DNA from 3 places in the Cellulosilyticum sp. I15G10I2 genome. Region 3 is predicted to be linked to each of the others. Evidence: a T-box and tRNA genes for the amino acid it is inferred to sense, from the RefSeq annotation. Region 3 holds a T-box; the other regions hold tRNA genes.
The links. A T-box is a leader RNA that pairs with one kind of tRNA and senses whether it is charged. The one in region 3 lies ahead of serS (serine--tRNA ligase), so its partner is inferred to be a tRNA-Ser.
Positions count from the first base shown of each region.

Region 1: it has a tRNA-Ser gene. The T-box ahead of serS (serine--tRNA ligase) is inferred to sense a tRNA for this amino acid. The anticodon was not compared.
Region 2: it has a tRNA-Ser gene. The T-box ahead of serS (serine--tRNA ligase) is inferred to sense a tRNA for this amino acid. The anticodon was not compared.

Region 1 covers NZ_FMMP01000007.1:360,750-369,022, reverse strand. Annotated here, with positions in the region: gene BN3326_RS08485 (tRNA1(Val) (adenine(37)-N6)-methyltransferase) at 1-211, shown strand, start outside; gene rsmI (16S rRNA (cytidine(1402)-2'-O)-methyltransferase) at 204-1,049, shown strand; gene BN3326_RS08475 (hypothetical protein) at 1,156-1,578, opposite strand; gene BN3326_RS08470 (hypothetical protein) at 1,687-1,974, opposite strand; gene BN3326_RS08465 (endonuclease/exonuclease/phosphatase family protein) at 2,200-2,973, shown strand; gene BN3326_RS08460 (pentapeptide repeat-containing protein) at 3,000-3,587, shown strand; gene BN3326_RS08455 (DEAD/DEAH box helicase) at 3,660-5,099, shown strand; tRNA gene BN3326_RS08450 (tRNA-Ser) at 5,185-5,272, shown strand; tRNA gene BN3326_RS08445 (tRNA-Ala) at 5,310-5,381, shown strand; gene rfbF (glucose-1-phosphate cytidylyltransferase) at 5,622-6,392, shown strand; gene rfbG (CDP-glucose 4,6-dehydratase) at 6,374-7,477, shown strand; gene BN3326_RS08430 (thiamine pyrophosphate-binding protein) at 7,525-8,273, shown strand, end outside.
Region 2 covers NZ_FMMP01000007.1:316,462-324,734, reverse strand. Annotated here, with positions in the region: gene BN3326_RS08275 (Gfo/Idh/MocA family protein) at 1-385, shown strand, start outside; gene BN3326_RS08270 (sugar phosphate isomerase/epimerase family protein) at 379-1,221, shown strand; gene BN3326_RS08265 (glycoside hydrolase family 43 protein) at 1,323-2,882, shown strand; tRNA gene BN3326_RS08260 (tRNA-Leu) at 3,013-3,096, shown strand; tRNA gene BN3326_RS08255 (tRNA-Ser) at 3,117-3,204, shown strand; gene BN3326_RS08250 (flavin monoamine oxidase family protein) at 3,305-5,005, opposite strand; gene BN3326_RS08245 (SanA/YdcF family protein) at 5,187-5,867, shown strand; gene BN3326_RS08240 (MBL fold metallo-hydrolase) at 5,986-6,693, shown strand; gene BN3326_RS21205 (MutS-related protein) at 6,839-7,090, shown strand; gene BN3326_RS08235 (accessory gene regulator ArgB-like protein) at 7,451-8,011, opposite strand; gene BN3326_RS21200 (cyclic lactone autoinducer peptide) at 8,014-8,157, opposite strand.
Region 3 covers NZ_FMMP01000011.1:159,464-167,736, reverse strand. Annotated here, with positions in the region: gene BN3326_RS12825 (D-alanyl-D-alanine carboxypeptidase family protein) at 40-1,407, shown strand; gene BN3326_RS12820 (TM2 domain-containing protein) at 1,488-1,928, opposite strand; gene BN3326_RS12815 (M15 family metallopeptidase) at 2,100-2,843, shown strand; gene BN3326_RS12810 (MATE family efflux transporter) at 2,896-4,347, opposite strand; gene serS (serine--tRNA ligase) at 4,429-5,709, opposite strand; T-box leader at 5,855-6,058, opposite strand; gene BN3326_RS12795 (hypothetical protein) at 6,307-6,807, shown strand; gene BN3326_RS12790 (hypothetical protein) at 6,840-7,340, shown strand; gene BN3326_RS12785 (DUF2752 domain-containing protein) at 7,357-7,794, opposite strand; gene adhE (bifunctional acetaldehyde-CoA/alcohol dehydrogenase) at 8,194-8,273, shown strand, end outside.

The DNA.
Region 1 (8,273 bases), on a different contig from region 3:
TATGAGAAATTATAAACTTGAACCTAAAAGAATGCGGTTTGTACATCCTAAACCAGGTAAAGCGCCTACAATGGTGTTGATAGAAGCTGTTAGAAATGGGGGCCCTGAACTTAGGGTAGAACCTCCGCTTATGGTTTATAATGAGCAGGGTGTTTATACAGATGAGATCTATGACATTTATGGCAAGATAAAGGAGCAAAGTTATGAGTAGTTATGGCATACTTACCTTATGTGCAACTCCTATAGGTAATTTAGAAGATATTACTTATAGAGCGATCAGGTTACTAAAAGAAGCTGATTTTATTGCAGCAGAAGATACAAGACATACAAAACAGCTATTAAATCATTTTGAGATAAATACATCTTTAATAAGTTATCATGAGCATAATAAAATAGAAAAAGGTAAGCAAATTATAGAACGTCTCAAAGAGGGCAAAAACATAGTACTTGTTACGGATGCAGGCACACCAGGCATTTCGGACCCGGGAGAGGATTTAGTTAAACTTGCTTTAGAAGAAGGGATCAATGTAACTTCGGCTCCAGGAGCAGTAGCTGGCATAACAGCTCTTATTATATCAGGACAATCTACTAGAAGATTTGTATTTGAAGGTTTTTTACCCTCTTCTAAAAAAGAAAAAGCACAGGTGCTTACGGCGCTTAAAGACGAAACGAGAACGATAATACTATATGAAGCGCCTCATCGTTTACTAAAAACGCTGGAGAGTTTATATGAAACTTTAGGAGACAGAAGTATTACAGTTACTAAAGAGCTGACTAAAAAATATGAAATGGTACTTAAAACAACCCTTAAAGATGCTACTCAAAAATATACTTTGGAAGATCCAAGAGGAGAGTATGTACTTATTATAGCAGGAAGAGATATCAAAGAACTTCAGGCTGAGATCCAAAAAGAATGGACAAGCCTTTCTATTGAAGAACATATGAAGATATATTTAGATAAAGGTATGGACGAGAAAAGTGCTATGAAGCAAATAGCAAAAGATCGGGGCGTAGGTAAAAGAGAGATCTATGCACTTTTACATGGTTAATAGCCATGAGCTCTTTATTTTAAATAATTTCTGCTCAAAATAAAACAGTAGGCATCAAGCCTACTGTTTTATTTTGTAAATAGAAAAGTTTTTTGGTTGCTTCTTGTTAGATTGTTTTAAAAGTATTAAAAAGTGGAGAAGAAAAAATATCAGAGTCCTCAGCATCCTCTATAATACATTCCCCTGCATCACCAATATAAAATATTACCTTATCTCCATTTATAAGACCAAGACTTAAGCTGAAATGAGCATTAATATTAAGTATAAGTTCTTTAATTTCATCTGTTAGTGAAGCAATAATCATTGCATAACCTTCTTTTTCTTCTAAAGCATCTTCAGTAGATAATAATTCATTAGAAAGATTAGCAATATGAGCAGCTTTTAAGAATGTATCTTTAAAATTCATTATTTCTAAAGAGGCCTCATTAGGGAAATAGATATTTACTTTATCACATATATTAAATAGGTAGGTAAAAGTTTCTTTTAAAGTATTTGAGGGTATATTTGATAACGCGCAGTATTTTCTCATAAAGTAGTAAACTCCTTGTCATTTGCATTTGTAAGATTCAATAATCTTATTATACTTAAATATACCTAAAGTATCAATTAAAGATAGTATTAATTAGATTTAGAATGATTAAGATAATAACCATTCATAAGTAAAATGACTCTTAAAAGTATCTACTAATTCAGGATAGTTATAAAAGCCTTCTTCCATCAAACGATTAGAAAAAATCATTTGAACTTCATCATTAGCCATCATATTCCAAAAGTATGATAAAATGCCCTCGGCAGAAAAATTCTTTAAGGTATCCAATATAGTTAAAAAATCATATTTAATCTCAGGAGATATATAAGGAGAGTCAATTATAGGATTAAATAACTCTGCTTGTAGAAAGTCTAATAGTTCTTGTTTTTTATTCATAACTATATATTGCCTCCTTTTAAAGGTAAATGATATATGAGGGGGGAATCCCTATTATTATAGATATTCAGGAAATATCACCAATATGCTACAGTAATATAAAAGTATAACCAAAAAACAAATAAATATTCAATATAGAAAGTTGTTTTTAAAATATATTATGGGAATACTATTTAGGATTATAAAAAGCATTTTAATATCTATACTTAAACGGGAGATAATACAATGAAGATAATGACTTTTAACGTGAGATCAGATAATATATTAGATATGAAAAATAGATGGCAAGATAGAGAAGACATTGTTTATGACTTACTTGAAGAATACCCTTGTGACATATTAGGTATGCAGGAAGTATCTAACAGCATGCATAAGGATATTGAAGAAAATGTACAGGATTATGAAATAATAGGTATGGGAAGAACAAGAAAGTTATTCGCAGAGAAAAATAGTTTACTTATATCAAAAAAACATTCCATCGTCGAACATGAAACTTTCTGGCTTTCAAAAACACCTAAAAAAGCAGGGAGTACTATATGGTATTCATTATTTCCACGGATCTGTACTACTGCTATTGTACAGTGTGAGAGTAAGTTAAAGGTGCGGGTGTATAATACACATTTAGACGTTTTATTGCCTCATGCAAGAGAATATGGTTTAAAAAAGATCGGAGAATTTATTGAAAAACACCATGCTAAAGAAAAGCTACCTTGTATATTAATGGGAGATTTTAATGCGACACCTAATAGTAAAGTGATACAAGAGTTTTCAAGAGGCAGCTATATGAATAAAAAGTTTATTGCTGTACAAGAAACTGATAAGAATCTTTATAAAAAAACAACAATGGGTATGTTTAAAGGGAATCAAAAGGGCATGCATATAGATTATATATTTGTATCTGAGGAGTTTACTATTAATGATGTAGAGATTTTAAGGTATAATAAAGAGGGTAAATATCCTTCTGATCATTATCCTGTTATTGCAGATGTTGAGATTTAGAAGGGGGAGTAATGGGGGGAACTTAGATGGCGTATTTCATTAGAGATGAAGAAGAATTTAATGAATGTATATTTCTAGATGAGATTATTGAGGATCAGGCAGCTAGAAATGTTATTTTTAGGGATGTATTATTTAAAAATGTTGTATTTATAGATTGTGATTTAAGCGGAGCAGAATTCATTAACGTACAATTTGAGCATTGCGATTTATCTAATATTAATTTAGATCAAGCTATTGTTCATAATACGCAATTTTTAGATTGTAAGCTGATGGGTACTTACTTAACAGATACATCTATGCAAATAGTTACATTTAATAACTGTAATAGTGAGTATGCTATATTTAGTTCAAGTCATTTAAAAGAAGTTTGTTTTATAGAGTGTAAAATGAATTATAGCAGTTTTTCAAATTGTAAGTTTAATCAAGTTAAGTTTACAATGTGTGAGCTTCTGCGTGCAGATCTAGCAGGAACTAGACTTAAAGGGACAGACTTCACTACTTGTATTATAAGTGAAGTGACTATAAAAATTGAGAATTTAAGAGGGGTTATTCTAACACCATTACAAGCATTAGAGTTCAGTAAACTACTAGGTATTATAGTTAAGGAAACATGAGCCTATAAAATTTACGAGGCTCAAAATTACATAGATTAAGATAAAAATAATAAATAAGATCGAGGTATGACTATGAATCAATTTAAGGATTATACACTAAGTACGGAATTACTTAAGGCTATTACTATGTTAAATTATAAAAATCCGACACAGGTTCAACAAGCTGTAATTCCCACAGTACTTGAAGATAAGGATATCGTTGTAAAGTCACAAACCGGAAGTGGTAAAAGCGCAGCCTTTGCTATTCCAATTTGTGAAAAAATAGTATGGGAAGAAAATAGACCTCAAGCATTGGTACTTACACCAACGAGAGAACTTGCAATGCAGGTAGGTCAAGATTTTTTTAATATTGGAAGATTTAAGAGACTGAAAACAGTAACAGTTTATGGGAAACACTCTTTTACAACAGAACAAAAAGACTTAAAACAAAAAACGCATGTAGTAGTAGGTACCCCTGGAAGAGTTTTAGATCATATAGAAAGAGGAACACTTATACTTGATGGGATATCCTATCTTGTAATAGATGAAGCTGATGAAATGCTTAATATGGGATTTATAGAGCAAGTAGAAAGCATTATAAGTGCATTGCCTAAAAAACGCATCACTATGCTTTTTTCAGCTACCCTACCAGAAGATATAGAAAAACTTTCAAAAAAATATATGCAAAATCCTGCATATATAACGATCCAAAGGGACGAGAAGATATCGGATAAAATAGAACACACGCTTTATGAAGTGAGACAAGAGGCTAAACCGGAAGCTTTACTAGATATTACTATTGTAGAAAATGCAGAAAGTTGTATTATTTTTTGCAATACCAAACAAGCAGTAGATGAACTGTTTGACAGAATGACACAACTTAATTATACCTGTGAGAAGATCCATGGAGGGATGGAGCAAGAAGACCGTTCAAAAGTAATGAATGACTTTAAACGAGGCTATTTTCGCTATCTTATAGCTACAGATGTTGCAGCAAGAGGAATTGATATAGAGAATATAGAACTGATTATTAACTATGATATACCACAAAATAAAGAAAGTTATGTGCATAGAATAGGAAGAACCGGACGTGCAGGCAAAGAAGGAAAGGCCATTACATTTCTTACGCCTTACGAAGAAAAGTTTCTTTTAGAGATAGAAAATTATATAGCATTTAAAATACCAAGAAAGGAACTGCCAGATCATGAACAGGTCAGGAGTTTAAGAGCCGCGTTCGAAGAAAAGATGACTATAAGGCCAAAGGTGAAACAAGATAAGGGTATAAGTTTAAGTGAAGGGATTATGAAGCTGCATATTGCATCCGGTAAGAAAAGTAAGATGAGACCAGTAGATATAGTAGGGACTCTTAGCAATCTTCAGGGTATGAGTGCAGAGGATATTGGCATTATTAACGTACAAGACGTTTCTACCTTTGTAGAGATATTAAATAATAAAGGGGATATGGTATTAAAAACGCTTCAAACAACACCTATAAAAGGAAGACTCAGAAGAGTGAGTAGGGCTAACCAATAAAACAAGGAAATACTTGATTCATAGGCAGCAGGGGAATATAATATTCTAAAGAAATCATATTTTTGCTGCATTGTACTATGAATAAGGAGACGTATCGAAGTGGTCATAACGAGAACGACTCGAAATCGTTTTGTCCAGAAATGGGCACGTGGGTTCGAATCCCACCGTCTCTGTTAAAAACTTCATTATATCTGAGGCATCAGACAATATGGGGGCTTAACTCAAGGGGAGAGTGCTACAATGGCATTGTAGAAGTTGTGGGTTCAAATCCCATAGTCTCCACGCAATAAGAGACTCGCCAAAAGATGGCGGGCTCTTATTTTTTTGCTTAAAAATAGCGTTTATTGAACTATAGAAGAATCAATAGATAGGTTTTACGGTGCAAGTAAAGAACTGGAAGAAATATGCTTCTTTTAGAAAAGATGAAAATATTAACAAGTAGGCTTTAGACAGCATATAGTATATAAGACTTAATAGTGTTTTATTCATTGAATATTCTAGAAGAAAGTTGGTGCTGTTGCCATGAAGACAGTTATTTTTTGCGGTGGAAAAGGCACTCGTATGCGTGAAGAGACTGAATTTCGTCCAAAACCAATGGTACTTATTGGTGAAAGACCGATTATTTGGCATATTATGAAAACCTACTCTTATTACGGTTTTCGTGACTTCATATTATGTGCAGGATACAAAGGAGATATGCTCAAAAGATATTTTATTGAAATGTGCTGGCTGAACAATGATATTTCAATTACTACAGGGACACACCCTAATGTGAAATTTCATACGAAAAATGACGAGATATGGAATGTTACAATCATTGATACTGGGGCGGAAGAACAAACCGGCAGGCGTATTAAACAAGTTCAGAAATACATTGATACGGATGATTTTATGCTGACTTACGGGGATGGGCTTAGCAATGTAAATATACTCAAACTCTATGAAACTCATAAACAAAAGGGTAAAATTGCAACGCTTACCGGAGTTAATCCTACGTCACCTTTTGGTGTATTTCAAACACATAACGGTGTAGTAACTGCTTTTAGAGAAAAACCAGTATTAGAAGACTGTATTAATGCAGGCTATATGGTTTTAAATAAAAAAGTGTTTGACTATATACCTGATACCGATTGTGCATTTGAACAAGAGCCGCTTCATAAGCTTGCCCTTGATTCAGAAATATCTATTTTTAAACATGATGGTTTTTGGACGGCAATTGATACTTGTAAAGATAGTGAAAGAGTTAATAAACTGTGGAAAAAAGGAGAGGCTGCATGGAAAGTTTGGGAGTAGATTTTTCAAAATCCTTTAATAGTATATTTTATGGTAAACGGGTTCTTGTAACAGGTCATACAGGGTTTAAAGGCTCGTGGCTTTCTGTGTGGCTTTATTTAATGGGTGCCAAAGTAATAGGATATGCACTTGATCCTGCATCGAATCTTGATAATTTTGTATTATGTAAAATGAAAGATAAAATGATTGATATACGAGGAGATATTTGTAACAAAAAGAAGCTACGAGAAGTATTTGAGTTTTATAAACCTGAGATTGTCTTTCACCTTGCTGCACAGCCTATTGTTTCTCTTTCTTATAAAAAGCCTATCGAAACGCTAGAAACTAATATTATAGGAACAGCTAATATACTTGAAAATATAAGGCTGTCAGATGATGTTAAAGCAGGTGTAATGATTACTTCTGATAAGTGTTATGAAAATAAAGATCAGATTTGGGGATATCGTGAAGATGATGCATTAGGCGGTTTTGATCCCTATAGTGCCAGTAAAGGCTGCGCTGAGATCATCACCCATGCATACAGAAGATCTTTTATACTATCAGATACTAATACATTATATAAAAAAGCTATTTCATCAGTAAGAGCAGGGAATGTGATAGGCGGGGGAGACTGGTCGCCAGACCGGATTATTCCTGACTGTATCAGAGCACTTAAAAGCAAAAAAGCTATACCCATTAGAAAGCCCCATGCTGTAAGACCATGGCAGTTTGTATTAGAACCTTTATATGGCTATCTGCTTATTGCATCAAAGATGATGCAGGATGCAGATAAATACAGCGGAGCGTGGAATTTTGGTCCAGATTTTAACTCTGTTGTACCTGTCAGTGAAATTGTTAGTTTGGTCATTAAACTTTGGGGAGATGGAAGCTGGGAGGATATATCAGACCCTCAAGCTGTGCATGAGGCAGGCTTATTAAATCTTGACTGTACTAAGTCTAAGACACTTATTGGGTTTAGGCCAAAGCTTACCTTATACGAGGCAATAGAACAGACGCTACATTGGTATAAATCTTATGAGAGTGAGGATGTTTTTAGCCTTTGTGAAAGGCAGATAGCAGATTATTGCTTAAGAGGCTCTCTATAAAATACAGGAAATAAGTTATAAATTATTAAGAAAGGCTGGCGCAGGTTATGAAATTATCGGATTATATTGCAGAGTTTCTGATTAAAAACGGTTGTACCCACGTTTTTGGTTATCAGGGTGGAGCCGTTACACATTTGGTCGATTCCCTATATAAATACAAGCAGATTAAGTTTATAAGCACGTATCATGAACAAGCGGCAGCCTTTGCAGCAGAAGGGTATGCACGCATAAAAAATAGCATAGGAGTAGCCGTAGCTACAAGTGGGCCAGGGGCAACCAATCTTATTACAGGTGTTGGCAGTGCCTACTTTGATTCTGTTCCCTGTCTTTATTTAACAGGTCAAGTCAATACCTATGAATATAAAAATGATTTAGCAATAAGGCAGCTGGGCTTTCAGGAAACCGATATTGTAAGTATCGCTATGCCCATCACAAAATATGCTGTACGTATAACAGATCCTCAATCTATAAGATATGAATTAGAAAAGGCTGTATATACTGCAAATGTCGGAAGAAAAGGTCCCGTACTGCTGGATATTCCTATGAATATTCAGTGTGCTGATGTTTTAGAAGAAACATTACATGGCTTTGAGCAAAAGGATTGTTATGACTTGGATTTTGATTTTGAAACAGTCATACAATATCTTAATAGTTCTAAGCGACCGGTAATACTAGTAGGGGGAGGCGTGAGAATATCCAACGCATCTGAGGTGTTAAATCAAGTGGTAAGCAAACTTAAAATACCAGTTGTAAGCTCACTCATGGGAAGAGACACAGTCGATAACAACCATGAAAA
Region 2 (8,273 bases), on a different contig from region 3:
AGCATACATTCGCTTTAAGGGAGAAAGAAGGGCATGTTTTTATGCAACGACAGCTTATGTGGACAATATGCCTCCTATTATTGAAATTGCTTGCGAAGATAGAACAATTCGCATAGAGGATCTGAATGTCACTTATTATTATAAAGATGCTAAGGTTGAAAGGCCACCTATCAAAAGCAAAGAAGGATTGGGCAAAGATTATTGGGGGGGTGGTCATCAAGACTGTATTGAAGATTTTTATCAAAGTATTGAGAGAAAGGTTCCCTTTGCATTAGATCTACCAAATATAAAGGAAACCATACTTCTAATGCTTGGCATGTATGAATCTGCAAAAACAGGGCAAGAAATTGCCATCACTTATTTTAAGGAGGATGTATTATGTTAGAGAATACGATTATTACGGGTTTTGCTGACGAAATTCATAGAGATATAGAAGTTCAGGTAAAACTGCTGAAGGAACTAGGCATTTCACATTTAGAATTACGCAGTGCAAATGGAAAAAACATTTCTGAGTTTACTCTTGAAGAAGCAAAAGAGTTAAAAAACTATTTATCAGATAATCAAATTAAAGTTTCAGCAATCGGCTCGCCCATTGGTAAAATTCAGATTACAGATGATTTTGAACCACACTTTGACACATATAAACGGATTGTGGAAATTGCAAAAATCATGGAAACCCCTTATATTAGAATATTTAGCTTTTTTATGCCAGAAGGAGAAGAAATAGATCAATACAAAGATGAAGTATTTGCTAGAATGGAGCGTTTTGTGGAGTATGCAAAAGCACAAAGCGTGGTACTTCTTCATGAAAATGAAAAAGATATCTATGGAGACATGGCAATGCGATGCCTCGATTTATTTAAAAGATTTTATGGAGATCATTTTAAATGTATTTTTGATTTTGCCAATTTTGTACAATGTGAACAAGACACGCTGGAAGCTTATGAAATGTTAAAACCTTATATTGAATATATTCATATTAAAGATGCTTTATTAGCTGATGGCAAGGTGACCCCATCAGGTGAAGGGGACGGCAAGGTAAAAGAAATCTTACAAAAATTAGATAGTGAGGATTACTCTGGGTTTTTAAGCTTAGAACCTCATTTGGCTGAATTTGATGCACTCCACTCATTGGAAAAAAATGCGGCTAAGCGCGCTCTAACCGATGGAGAGGCAGCTTATACCATTGCGTATCAGGCGCTGATAAAATTATTAAAATAGATTTCTATAAGGTAAGGGCTTAGGTTGAAAGAAAAACAATTTCAACTGTTTATTTGTGGCAGTATCACAAGCAAAGCTTGCGATATGCAAGGGGGATAAAAATGATAAAGGTAACAAATCCAATTTTAAATGGTTTTTTCCCAGATCCATCTATTTGCAGAGTTGGAGAGGATTTTTATATTGTTAACTCAAGTTTTTCTTATTTTCCAGGGGTACCCATTTGGCATAGCAAAGATCTGGCCAAATGGAGACAGATAGGCAATGTTCTAGACAGAAACTCTCAGATACCCTTAACGGGCTGCAGACATTCCCAGGGTATTTTTGCGCCCACAATTCGTTATCATGAAGGTACTTATTATATGATTACAACCAATGTTTCCGGTGGCGGTAATTTTATCGTAACAGCAACCAATCCAGCGGGACCCTGGTCAGAACCTTACCTATTAGGTGAAGATGCACCAGGTATTGATCCAAGTTTATTTTTTGATGAAGATGGAACTTGCTATTATATCGGGACCAGACCAAAGCCAGAAGGGGTACGCTATAATGGGGATTGGGAAATTTATGTACAGGAATTGGATTTAACAACCATGAAATTAGTGGGAGAAAGTCATTACGTATGGAAAGGTGCATTAAAAGATGCTATTTGGCCAGAGGGGCCACATTTATACCGAAAAGATGGTTATTATTACATTATGAATGCAGAAGGCGGGACTGGTCCAAACCACGCAGTTACCATAGCAAGAAGTAAGAACATATTCGGACCATATGAAAACAATCCGAACAATCCGATTCTTACCCATAGGCATTTAGGAAAAGAGTATCCCATTATTTATGTAGGCCATGGCGATTTAGTGGATGACTTAAACGGTAATTGGTACATGGTTATGTTAGCCAGCAGACGCTGTGAAGGCTATGTGGGGCTCGGCAGAGAAACCTTCCTTGCCAAAGTTGTTTGGGAAGACGGATGGCCAATTGTAAACCCCGGTATTGGCAAATTGGAAGATGTAGTTGAATTGCCATTTGAAGGAGTTAGTCCTGAACCAGTACGCTATCAGACGCTAATGGATAGCAATAAAGATATGTTTGACGCAGTTGTGTTAAGAAATTCTGATTTAGATTTCTTCCAGCGCAGTAAGGGTGAACTTAGCCTGAATGTATCTCCTTGTACCTTAAAAGAGTTGAAAAGCCCGGCGCTCTTAGGTTTGAGACAGCTTGAATATAAGTATGAGGCAAGTATGGAGTTTGCTTTTTGCCCAAACGAAGAGGAAGAAGCAGGCTTTGTAATTTTACAGAGTAATGAATACTATATTCAATTCTGTTTGAAAAAGGTGGCATCCAAGGAAGTGGTGCAAGTAGTAAAGTGCACGGCAAGCCAAGAGCAAACTCTTGCAGAAAAAGAGTTGGAGCTATTTGATTATACGCAAAAGGAAAAGGAATCCGTAGTTCGATTAAAAATAAATGCAATCAATCAGAAAGCAACGTTCACACTTTGCGGTTCTAATAAAGAAATTGTAATACTAAGCCATGCTGATATCTACGAAATGAGTACAGAAGTTGCGGGTGGTTTCGTAGGTAATATACTTGGGGCATACGCTTCTTCGAACGGTAATAAGACAGAAAATAAAATGATAATTTATGATTTTTCCGTGAAGTATTAACAGAAGCGGCTATTGAAAAAATTATATGAAATAAAAGTAGTAATTTAGACATGTAATTTATAAGTCAAGTATTGACTTGTGTCAAAAAGAACATTATAATAAATATGCTAGTCAATGAATTAGCATATATGCCCGAGTGGCGGAACTGGCAGACGCACAGGACTTAAAATCCTGCGAGCTAACCCTCGTACCGGTTCGATTCCGGTCTCGGGCATATCAATTAAATAAAATTATGGAGAGATGGTCGAGTTGGTTTAAGGCACCGGTCTTGAAAACCGGCGAACGTGAGAGCGTTCCGTGGGTTCGAATCCCACTCTCTCCGCTTTATATACCAAAAAGCCGAACGCATATGTGTTCGGCTTTTTGGTATATAAAAATATATATTAATGGTTCATTAGGTTTTTAAGTTTCTGATTTAATGATTATGGAGTCGACGCTTGCAGGGCAATACCATTTGCAGCGGCTTTACCAGTATATAATGAGCCCTGCATCCAGCCTTGCTTAGTTGAGACATGTTCACCTGCAAAGAATACGCGATTATTATATTCAGGCTGCAGCATCGCATAGGAGAAGTTGACTTTTTGTCCCGGACCACTTAGGGCAAAACCACCTCTTGCCCATTGCTGTGTACTCCAGTGAACAGTTTTATGGCTATTAACCAGAGTATCTAAATATTTAGCAGGCAGCCCATGGACTGCTTCTACATTCTGCTTGATAAGTTCAAAACGACGCTGTGGACTTTGATTACTAACCCGTGCAGGATCCTGACCTAAGTTATAGGAGGCTGTTAATACACCTGGATCCTTAAATGAGCAAGTTTTTGGCTCTTCGCAACGTATATGGTCAGAAGGATAAAGGATGGACTGAATCGGAAGATCCGTAAAAGAAATACCACCATTAATGCGCCCATAGTCCGTGTCTTCTTCCCAGAACCGTTGTCTGCATAAGAAGAGCGTTTTTTGTGCATCAAGATACCATAATTCCTTGATGGCCTGCATTTTTTGATCGCTGAAAAGAGGTGTTATCTTCATTTCTCTGAGAGTTGAGTATGGAATAGTGCATACGACATAATCAAAAGTATCTGTAAATGCTTTGCCTTTAAGATTGCTATAGCGTAAAGTTATTTTATCTGTATGTAAGGATTTTGAAAGACCATTTACTATATGCCCGAGTTTAATAGTTACTCTGCCTACTAAATTGGATGAAAGCTGATATTCCGGTGGATTCTCTTTCATGAGCGATTTATAAAACGCCATAGGAAGAAGTACCATGCCGCCATCTATTTTATAAACATTGGCAAAATCAAGGGAATAAAGGCTACTCATAAGCTGATCATGGCTTCTGTTTAATAATGCCCCCGTTAAAGGTTCTACTGCTGAAATGAGACTGATGGCACCTTGACTAAGTTCCAGCATTTCAAAGACTTGACGATTACTCAGTTTAGTAATGCCAGCGTATTGATTAGAATACTCTGGTAGGATTTTTAAGATTTCTGTACGCATCTTCGGAGAGAGGCTGTTTAACATGGTGCTGAATGCATAATCTCTTAATTCAGGCCAAGGGGTTTTTGCCTCTGTCTCGGTTAAGTCATATTTAGGATAAAGCGCTTCTGTAATGCTATCACCGCTTAGGTCCCGTCTTATTCTAGTCTGATGTGCATAAATAAAATTATTGGACGCAGGGGATGCAAGAGACTGAGTATTTAGTTGAAATAAGTTGATATAGTGCCAGGTGGTTTCATGGGATACAGGGATTCTTAAAGCGCCAAATTCCCCAAAGTATTTCTTCGATTTATCAAAATAGTAAGTATAGACTCGACCGCCTATTCTATCAGCTTCAGCATCAAAAATTGTAATATTTGCACCAAGTTTTCTAAGCTCATAGGCAGCAGACAGGCCGGCAAGTCCTCCGCCGATAATACCTATTCGAGTATTTTTTAATGTGCCTGGACGTGCAAAGTCATAGATATCAGAAGGTGGGCTTAATAGTTCTAAAACATTTTCATAATCTTCCGGACGTCCAGCACGTGTTAAAGCATCTTGCAGCAATTGATGCCTTTGTTCATTGGTAGGGTTATTAAAAACATCTTGACGTATCATCACTAAATGACCTTTCTTAATCATTCTATATATATTTTATGAATGGATTTTATAAGTAGACTTATAAAGTGAATTTTCATATTAAGTAGTAATGTGATCTTTAAATACAATATAAATATAAAGATGAAATATAGGATGGAAAAAGATGAGAAAAGACTATACAATTAGGTAAAGAGCATATAGAGACTGAGGAGGGCGTTAGAGGATGAAAAGAATTCCAAAGAAATTAGTGATCAGGCTATTTAGTATAGGCGTTTTAGCAGCAGCTTTAATAGGGACAAGTATTATCGGTATTAGTTTTATAGTTGTGCAAAGTACAAAGCAAAAGATAGTGGCTATTAACGAGGCAGAAAAAGCTGATTGTATCTTAATTTTAGGAGCCTATGTAAGACCCACCGGTGCTCCAAGTGAGATGTTAAAGGATAGATTAGTAAAAGGATATGAAGTTTTTAGTGCAAAAAAGGCGCCAAAGTTTTTATTAAGTGGCGATCATGGACAAAAATTTTATGATGAAGTGAATAGTATGAGGGATTTTATAGAAGCAAAGGGTGTAGATAAAGAACTCATTTTTTTAGATCATGCAGGCTTTAGTACTTATGAGAGCCTTTATAGAACAAGAGATATCTTTGAAGCTAATAAAGTTATTATTGTTACACAAGCGTATCATCTGCCTAGGGCGTTATATATAGCAGAAAAAATGGGGATAGAGGCGCAAGGCGTTCCAGCAGAACACTTTGAATATAGCGGGATGGCAAAGTTTAAAACGCGAGAAGTGGCGGCGAGAGTAAAAGATTTTATGTTGGTTAATATTATTAAACCCAAACCAACTTATCTAGGAGAAGCAATTCCTGTAAGCGGAAGTGGGACAGCCACACATGATAAGTAAAATAGAAACAAAATAATGGAGAAGATAATATTTTAGTCGTTTAATACATAAACTACTGTTAATTATTTTAAGAGAAAACTTATTAGTTTAGAAAAAAGAGTATTGAACAGGAGGACGTATGCTTAATTTTCTTGGAACAGGTAGTGCTTTTAACACGGAACTAGGAAACAATAGTGCCTTTGTAAAAAAAGAAACCAGTCTTATTTTGATTGACTGCGGAGGAACAGTTTTTCATAGGTTGCAACAATTAAAGTTATTAGAGGTCATAAAAAACTTATATATTATCATTACACATATGCACCCTGACCATGTAGGCAGCCTTGGAGATGTTATATTCTATAATCACTATATTTTAAAAAACAAGGTCAATCTCATTTATCCAAACAAAGAGCATATGGAACAGTTTTTACTAAGTATAGGTGTGAGAGGAGAAATGTACCGTCTGATTAGCGGTGCTGAAATAGAGGTTGAAGATGAACAATTCAGGAAGTTTAGTATAGAATATGGACCGGTTTCCCATACTGATACAATAGAAGCCTATAGTTTTATGTTGCAATTAGAAGGGAAAATAATCTACTATAGCGGAGACTCTAATAATATAAGCTTACAAGTACTTAACAAGCTTGAACAAGGAGAAATAGATAGCTTCTATCAGGATACTTGCGGATTGGATTATGAAGCTAATCCACATTTGTCTTTTAATACGCTTAAGCAATTAATAGGTAAACCTTATAGAGAAAAGGTCTACTGCATGCATTTGGATCAACATCTCCAGAAAGAAGAAATTTTGAAAGAGGGTTTTAATATAGCTGAAGTATATAAGTAAGTGAGCTCAAATATAAAAAGTAACACAGAAGTGAAATTTTCTTCAGTACTTTATCTTATGCTTAATGTTATTTTATTATGGGACTATCACTGTGTTTTTGAATTAGATAAAAACAATTGATGCATTTTCAGTATTAAAAAAGCCAATGATTTTCTTATTAGATGAAATATTTAGAGGAACCAACTCAAAAGACAGGATTATTGGAGCTAAAAGTGTGATCAGTAATCTAAACAAAGAGTGGATTATTGGCCTTGTATCTACTCATGATTATGAATTATGTAATATGAAGGAATCTTATCCAACAAAAATCAGAAACTTCCACTTTACGGAGCATTATATAAATAATGAAATTCGATTTGATTATACATTTAAAAGGCGGAAGGTGTTATTCCAGTAATGTAAAGTACCTTATGAGACTGGCTGGTATTGAGATTGAGGGATAGATTAAAAATTTTATTTAGAAAGCCCAAAAGCACTGAGAGGGTAGCCTCAGCAGTGCTTTTAGTTGATTAATATCTAATCATTTTAGAAATCATCGTAATTCTGGGTTTCTAAAATCTAGACCTATTTATTTAATATATTTTTTTATCAATATGTAATTTGTAATTATAATAATGCCCCATATGACTACTATAATATAATTGAATGTTATAGGTGTTAAAAAAAATATCAGTGTAGAGAAAAGTAATATAAAATTAATTAATATTAAACTACTCAATAAAAAAATTCATTTCAAATCACTCTCTTCTAGTTTTATTTATAGGTTAAGTTTAGCGATTATAAGCATATTGCTTAGAACAAAAAGTGAAATTGCTATACAAGCGCCTATTTGATACAAGCTCAATATTACTGTTAAGAGTACAATACATACTTCTACTAAGAGAATAATAATTGTCCATCTTTTATATATACTGATTTCTATTTTATCTAAAGGCTTATTACTATCCCCCAGCGGTGAAAATATTAAGATGAGCATTCCGGCTGATAATGCTAAACCCCATATCATAAAATTCGTCCAAGGGATAAGTTTTATGACCAAAAGCACTGCTGTGGTTAGCACTATAGATAGCATATAGCATTTAAACTGTGTTTTAGCATGGTATCCCCCTGCAAAAGAACGAAGTGGAATGTAGGATAGCATAAACACTATACTTTGCCAAACCATTCCAAGTAGCAATCCAATAAATAGCGTTGTAAGGATATTTGCAATTATAATTAATCCTTGCTGTAATCCATAGGTATAAAGCTCTTTATCTTCACTGTTGATTATGCCGTTATGAATAAATAGATCTGTAATTCTCTCGAACAGGTGCGTCATAATTAAAATTTACGTAGTTTCTTGGCATTTTTCGGCATCTTTGGCTGGTGCATGATAAACATACAATTTGTATTCATATTAAGTGTAGTTACCATTAAGGCCAGACTTGCGATTACGCCTCCGAATTTAAGCATAAGTTTTTTCATTTCTATCTCCTCCTCAATAATTTTATAGTTGCTTTTGGTAATTTTTTTCGAAGTCGATACTATAGAGGTAATTATTTACAGTATGTAGTGGCAGAGTTCCATCAATGTTATCAAGT
Region 3 (8,273 bases):
TTTACAAACCGAATGATTACTAAGAAAGGATTCTTTATAATGTTCAAAAAGTATATTAGTTTTTTATTAACTTTTTTATTGGTATGTTTTTCTTTGGCAGCAACGCCGCTTCCTACACTACACGCAGATGCTGCAATACTTATAGAGCCTAAAACAAATACAATTCTCTACGCTAAAAATGCCAACGAGAGGTTTTATCCTGCAAGTACTACCAAGATCCTTACATCTCTTATCTTATTAGAGGATATGCCGCTTGATACTCCCCTTATCAAAACTGTTTCAAGTACTGCAAATGTACCAGCTGACAGCAGCCACATAGGTATTAGAGTGGGAGAACAGTATACCGCCCTTGAAGGAATTTATGCAATAATGCTTGCTTCTGATAATTTTGTTTCTTATGATATGGCAGTTAAACATTCAGGAAATATCCGTGCATTTGCAGATAGAATGAATGCAAAAGCTAAATCTGTTGGCGCTTTTTCTTCCCATTTTGTTAATCCCCACGGCTATCATGATCCGTATCACTATACTACCCCTTTTGACTTGTCTCAAATAGCAAAAGCTGCATTTAGTCATCCAAAGTTCACCGAAATCGCTGGAAGCAGCACACATATGTTTGTAACCCAAAATAACAAGCGGACTATTCCCCTTAGGCATACAGCGCCCTTGTTAGATCAAGAAAGCCCCTTATATAATCCTCATGTGATTGGTGCAAAAACAGGGTTTCACACGCCTGCAAAACGTACGCTTATCTCAAAGGCTACATATAATAATATTGATCTTATCGGTGTCGTTATGCGCACTGATAATCCTCTTCAATTTCAAGACATGAATACACTGTTTGAATATGGGATGCAAAATTATAGTGTATGGACAGATGAAATAGGCACCGCTTCTTTAATAAATCATTCCTATTCTTCTTGGGCCAAACCCTATATCGACTTTGCTCTAGAACAAGAATGGATTATAGATACAACTAAAAATTATACCGAAACGATTACGAGACGTGAGTTCGTAAATCTTCTTAAAAATATTGTCCCTTCAGAATACAGTTTTCTGCTGGATAATTATATTGACTATGAAGGCCAGTCCATCTATACAGAAAATCTCAAGACAAATTTTAAAGAAATTTCATCTATCTATCAAAGTTTATTAAATGACCTTAGTCTTACTTCAACTTATGTACCGGTTATCACAAATCTCATAAATTACCCCCTTTTATCAAACCCTTATAAAGAAGTCGTTGATTTAATTATTACAGAGGGTATGCAAAGTCAAAACAATGCGACTCTTACGCCTGACACGCCTATCACCTATGAACAGGCAATCGCTCTTACTTATAGGCTTAATCCTATTATGAAGCTCTATAATTCCTATTCATTAATAGGTCTTTCTCATTTGCAGTAGCTTTAAACAGAAAATAAATCCGTTTATAGATATCACCATCTATAAACGGATTTATTTTTTGAATGATTAATTTTTTAATATCAGTCTTTAAGCGGCACACCATTTGCATCATTTGGCACCTGCCCGCAGAGAATAAGTATGCCATCAACAAATGGCCATATCGCGCCAAGCCCACAAGTAAATATTGTCACCAAAAGCTGCGCTACCCCAATACCTGTGTATCCTAAATAAAATCTCCCTACGCCAAACCCGCCTAAAAAGATTTGAAGGAGTCCCGCTGCAACTTTAGATTTTTGTGTTGACATCCCATTATATACAGGACTTTGATTGTACTGCTGGTATTGATTATACTGTCCATTATATTGTGTCTGGTCGCTGTATCCACTTTGACCATTATACGGTGTTTGACTGCTAAACTTTTCTGTTTGATTATATATTTCAGGACTTTCTTTAGGCTGCCCGCAATTTGGGCAGAATTTCACGCCTTCACTTATTTCATTGCCACATTTTTCACAAAACATTTTTACCCCTCCATATATTGTTTCACTCTAAAACCTATATTATTTTTATACTATCATACTATCCCTATTTACTTCAATAGAAAATACTGAATACACTTTTAGAACTTTTAACCCCTTAACACATATAATATTAGTAAAGATATTCCAAGCTATAAGGAGGTTAGAGATATAATGAGTATTGCAATTAGAAAAGACCTAGATGAACTCCACCCCAAAGTAAAAGAACTTGCTCTTAAGCTTCTTGAAGAATGTAAAAAAGCTAAACTTAATATCGGAATAAGTGAAGCATATAGAACCATAGAACGTCAAGACTACCTTTATGCCCAAGGCCGAACACGTCCCGGAAGTATTGTTACCTATGCAAGAGGATCTTCCATGAGTTCTTATCATCAATGGGGACTCGCGTTTGATGTTTACAATAATGTTATTGGGGATGCTTATAATGTGACCATCCTTAACAAAGTTGGTACCATCGGTCAGAAGCTAGGCCTTGAATGGGGCGGAAATTGGGCTAGTTTTAAAGACCGCTCCCATTTTCAATATACCTTTGGATTATCTATTGCGGATCTCAATGCTGGTAAAAGGCCACCTGATTATCTGCCACCAAGTACAGATAACCCTCAAACTACAGATGATCCTTTTTATGAAGCCAGTATCCAAAAGCTTGTAGATAAAAAAATTATCGGCAGCCCTGATTTTTGGCGCAATTTAACCTCAGTTCATATCCCATCTACCCAGAGCCTCATCCTGAAGACTGCAAAGTATTTTAACCCAAATGTTTCTTCTTATGAATCTGCAGTCACACAACTTATTATAAAAGGCATTATTAGCTCGCCTCATGTGTGGCTGGACACCTCTCGTATTACCGTAAATAATATTAAATCTTTAATAAAAAAATCTGCTCAGCTTCTCTAATGAATTAACAGGCATTTTGTAATTATTATTTGCAAAATGCCTGTTAATTATATCAGCGTGTTACATTTTTAATCCATTTACCACTTTTAACTCTAAAGAGCGAGACAATAACTTTAATAGCTTCATCACACTTAAGAATGATAAATACAACTGGTATAGGCAGCTTAAATACGACAGCAGCAATATACCCAAGAGGAATCGCTACAAGCCACAAGAATATAACATCTGTTATAAGTACAAATCTTGTATCCCCTCCGCCTCTTAGTATACCTATCATCAATGTAAAAGCTAATGACTGAAATACCAAAATACCCGAGCTCACTGCAATAATCTGCATAGTTATCGCTCGTGTAGTATCTGATATTTTGTAGAGCATAAGAACATAAGGACGAATCCCAAACATAACAAGCCCCCCGGCTAATCCCAATATAACTGCACCCATAATTAATGTATTTGCATACTCCTGCGCTTTTATATATTCGGCCGCTCCTATTGTATTCCCTATAATAACTGCTCCAGCATGGCCTACCCCCATAATAAATATAGCTACAAACTGCCAGACAACATTATTAATACTCGTAGCTGCCACGACTTCTGTTCCTAATTTTGCTACAATAAACGCTAGGGCTGTAGACCCTAAAGCCCATATGAGTTCGTTAAGTAAAACCGGTCCTCCGACAATTACAAAGTCTTTAAGTAGAAGGCTGTCTGTTTTAAGCAAACATTTAATTTTGAACTGAATTTTCTTTTCTACAAATAACATAAATCCTATTGCAATTAAAAATTCGCACAACCGCGCAATAGTCGTCGCAATCGCTGCACCTCTTACGCCCATAGCAGGTGCTCCAAGATTTCCGAATATAAGTACCCAGTTTAAGAATATATTCACAGCAAGAGACACACTATAAACCACTAATGATATTTTAACGGTCTGTACTGATCTTAAAACATTTATCGTTATATTAGTTAGGGCAAAGAAAATAAAACTTATAAAGATAATCTGCAGGTACTGTGTTCCAAGTGCTACAACTTGCGCGTCTTTAGAAAAAGCACTCATAAATGTTTGAGGAAATACAGCTCCGATTAGCATAAATAACAATGTAAAAATAACACCTGCTTTATACATAATTGATATAATCTTATGTATTGCTTGGGTATCCCCTTTTCCCCAATACTGTGCGATTAATATATTGCCCCCGCTTCCAAGTCCAAATATAAAAATCATAAAAATAAAAAATAATTGATTGGCAAGCGATACTGCTGATAAAGGAATTTCTCCAAGCCTTCCTATCATTACAGAATCTGCCATACTTACAGCGAAGGTGATTAGGTTTTGGCAAGCTATTGGCAGCGCTATGGCTAAAATCAGCTTATAAAAATTTCTATCCCTTGTAATCACTTTTAATTCGCCTCCTATCTTCATAATCCAAAAATATATTCTTCTACAATTCGCATATTCAATCATAGCATAATTCATACCCAAAGTGTAAAGTAATTTTTTCATAATTTTTACATATAAAAAAAGATAGCTTCTATAATAATATGTAGAAACTATCTTTTTAATATCTGCTGATTTTTAAACTTATTATTTAGGCATCTCTATTTTAGATATGCCACCCATATAAGGACGAAGAGCTTCTGGTATGATAACTGAGCCATCAGCTTGCTGATAGTTCTCAAGAATTGCAGCTGTTGTACGGCCTAAGGCTACTCCACTTCCATTTAGAGTATGCACAAATTGTGCTTTATCCTTCATATCATTTTTAAATTTGATATTTGCACGTCTTGCCTGAAAATCTTCAAAGTTTGAACAACTTGATATTTCTACATATCTATCGTAGCTTGGCATCCAAACTTCAAGGTCATAGGTCATAGCTGAACTAAAACCAAGGTCTCCGCTGCACAGTCTTACAACGCGATAAGCAAGTCCTAGTGTCTTAAGAATATTTTCTGCATCCTGTGTAAGCTTCTCTAGTTCCTCATAAGATTCTTCTGGTTTTGCAAATTTTACAAGTTCTACTTTATTAAATTGGTGCTGGCGGATAATACCTCTTGTATCTCTGCCTGCAGATCCTGCTTCTGCTCTAAAACACGCTGTATAAGCGCAGTGTTTAATAGTAAGCTCACTACCTGTAAGAATCTGTTCTCTATACATATTCGTTACAGGTACTTCTGCTGTTGGTACAAGGAAGTAATCTGTTCCCTGTACTTTAAAAGCATCTTCTTCAAATTTTGGAAGTTGTCCTGTTCCTGTCATACTTTTTCTATTTACCATAAAAGGCGGAAATACTTCTGTATACCCATGCTGATCTACATGCATATCCAGCATAAAGTTCATAAGTGCACGTTCAAGCCTTGCACCGAGCCCTTTGTAAAATACAAATCTTGAGCCTGTTACTTTACCTGCCTTTTCAAAATCCAAGATATCTAAGCCTTCACCAATATCCCAGTGCGCCTTTACTTCAAAGTCAAAGCGTGGCACATCTCCCCATCTTCGCATCTCGGCATTATCTGCATCACTGGCACCTACAGGTACTTTTGCATTTGGAAGATTAGGCAGTGTCATAAGAATAGCTTCTAACTTCTCATCAATTTCTTTAACTGCGTTATCAAGATTTTTGATCTCATCTGAAAGTTCTTTCATTTCAGCAAAAACAGCCGTGACATCCTTACCTTCTTTTTTCATAGCAGGAACTTGTTTTGAAACAACATTTTGTTTGTTTTTAAGCTGCTCTACTTCTTGAAGCAACTCTCTTCTTTTAACATCCAATGACGTAAACTCATCTAAGTTGTAGCTGCCGCTTCTTGTAGATAGGATTTTCTTAACACCTTCTAAATCTGAACGTAATAATTTAATATCTAACATTTCTTCACCTCTTTAAGTAGTGTGTGTAACTCATTCTTTGTACATGACATCCATTAAATACCGCCTAGTATCCGCTTGATGTACAATAAAAAACGTCCTTTTACACTTAGAGCAATATACATAATGGTATATACTGCTCTAAATGTAAAAGGACGAGAATACCTCGTGGTGCCACCTTTATTTATCAGCCCTTTCGGACTAACCTTATAGCTGCTGTAAAGGGCAACTCCCTTCTGATTCATCACCAGAAACTCCAAAAGCGGATCACTTTAGCTTGTTTACTAGTTCTCACCTACCACTAGCTCTCTTAAAAACATTTCTAAAGCTTTTCTTTTATCATCGTTATAATATTAAGTATACAATTGGTTATATTATAGAATATCCAAAGTAAAAAATCAAGGAACTTAATTTTTTTTTTTAGTTTGTATAAAAAGAGTTTTTACTGTTCATACTATTATCGTACCAAGTGTGAGGTACATCGCTAAATCCCCCCTCAACCTAGGTTTCTCCCCCTGAAACCTAGGTCCTTTTTTTATTATTGACCACAAAAACGCAATAACTATACATTCACATACTATATATCCAAGAGGTACTCACATGAGAAACGCCATTAAATCAAAATTATCCCTATTGCTTTTACTGTCTATCATGATTTATTGCTTTATTTATCCGCCATTATTCTCCTCAAATACTGTGACTCCAGCTGAACACAAAAACATCATTACACAGTATATCGCAAGTATAAGAATATTACACAATCAAGTATTTTCATTATTTGAGAACGCTATAAGCGTTCCTCCCGAGGATAGTACTCTTTTGGAGTCTAAAATTACTTTTATTTATAGACAAATTGAACAACTTGATAGAAATATATCAAGTTATCTGGATACACTTCCGCGACTTAGTACCGAGCGTAGAGATACGCTTATTACAATGGATGCACTTCATTTTCTTGAAAACTCCTTGTACCAACTTACTGAGTTTATCAGGGCAACTGATTCAGCAACACGTACACAATTATTAGGAGATTTTTATTTTTTAAGAACAGCTACTGCTGATGCACTTAACAGAGTAGAAAATATTATCTTAAGAGAATAATAAAAACATCCTTTAACAGAAAGGTATACACAATGAATCACTATGTTAAAATAAAATTATTTATACCCTTGTTACTATCAATTTCAACTCTTTGCTTGGCTATTTCTCCATTATCAGCTTCAGGTAATGTAGCTATGATAGAACACAAAGAAATCCTCACACAATATATCGAAGATATAAGGAAATTACAAGACCATATCATCACCCTGCTTGAGGATGTTACCGGTGTACCTCCTGTAAGCAACACAGATTTCACATCAGAACTCAGTTTAATTTACAATGAAATGGAAGACGTGGAAAAAAGAATATTAAATTACATCAGCAGTGTCCCTAAACTTAGTTATCAGCGCAGAGATTTATTACTCTCACTTGTGGCACTAAATTCTGTTGAAAACTCATTGTATCAGCTTTCTCAATTTATAAAGGAAACCAGTGGTGTGGAAAAAGCACTGCTATTAGAGGATTTTTATTTTCTAAGAACTTCTGCTTCCGACACCCTTTATAGACTTGAACGCATCATCGAAAGAGAATGACCTGCAGTATTAAGCTTTATCTGCCACTTACGGTTTTCCACTGATAAAGCAATGCTTTTGGGTTATAATCCATAGGCGGCGTATCCGGAAAAAGCTGTATCATACGTACTATATAAACCCCTACCACCAGCAGTGCCAGCAGCAACCAGCCTGTGCGATATCCCCAACTTCTCTCACAGGCTTTTCCCTGAGAAAAAACCTTTATCAAAATCACAATTGGCACCACCCAAAATAAAGGGTGCCATCTTAAAGCTTGCTGGAAGTCCATCTTAAAGAAAGATAACCAGGCTCTCGTTAAGCCGCACCCCGGGCAAGGTATGCCTATAGTATATTTAAATAAACATCTTATATCCGATATATAGAATATAAAGGTACCAAGCCCTAGTATACCTATACTCATTAAAAATGTCCTTAGATGCTCTTTAATCATTTGTCTGCTGCCTGATTTATACATATTAAACCTTTCTATTTTTATTACATTTTAAATAAATTAGTATTATTATAGCACAATCTCTTGGTAGAAACCTATAATCTTTTGTCTTAGTGTTAAATTTTTAACGTTAAATATAACTAATATCAAATTTAGTTATTTATTTTTTTGAACTATTTTTGCCATATTCTCTAATTTTTCAACATTTATGTATACAGTATACGAGTATGTTAAAATATTGACAAAAGTTTTGGCCTATGTTAGCATGATATTGTAGTTAGAACGTAATGACTTATAAAAATAAGTCTTATATTTTTAACCTACTTTGTTAAAAATATAACATATTAATTTATTATTTAATTTAATAGTATTTATAAAAAATGTACACTCTATAATCATTATTTATTAAAGGAGGCCCTTAAAATGTCTGAAAACAAAAAAGCCAAAACCGAAGCTTCTGCTGTAGATGCAGTTGAAATGGTGAATACTTTAGTTAAAAATGC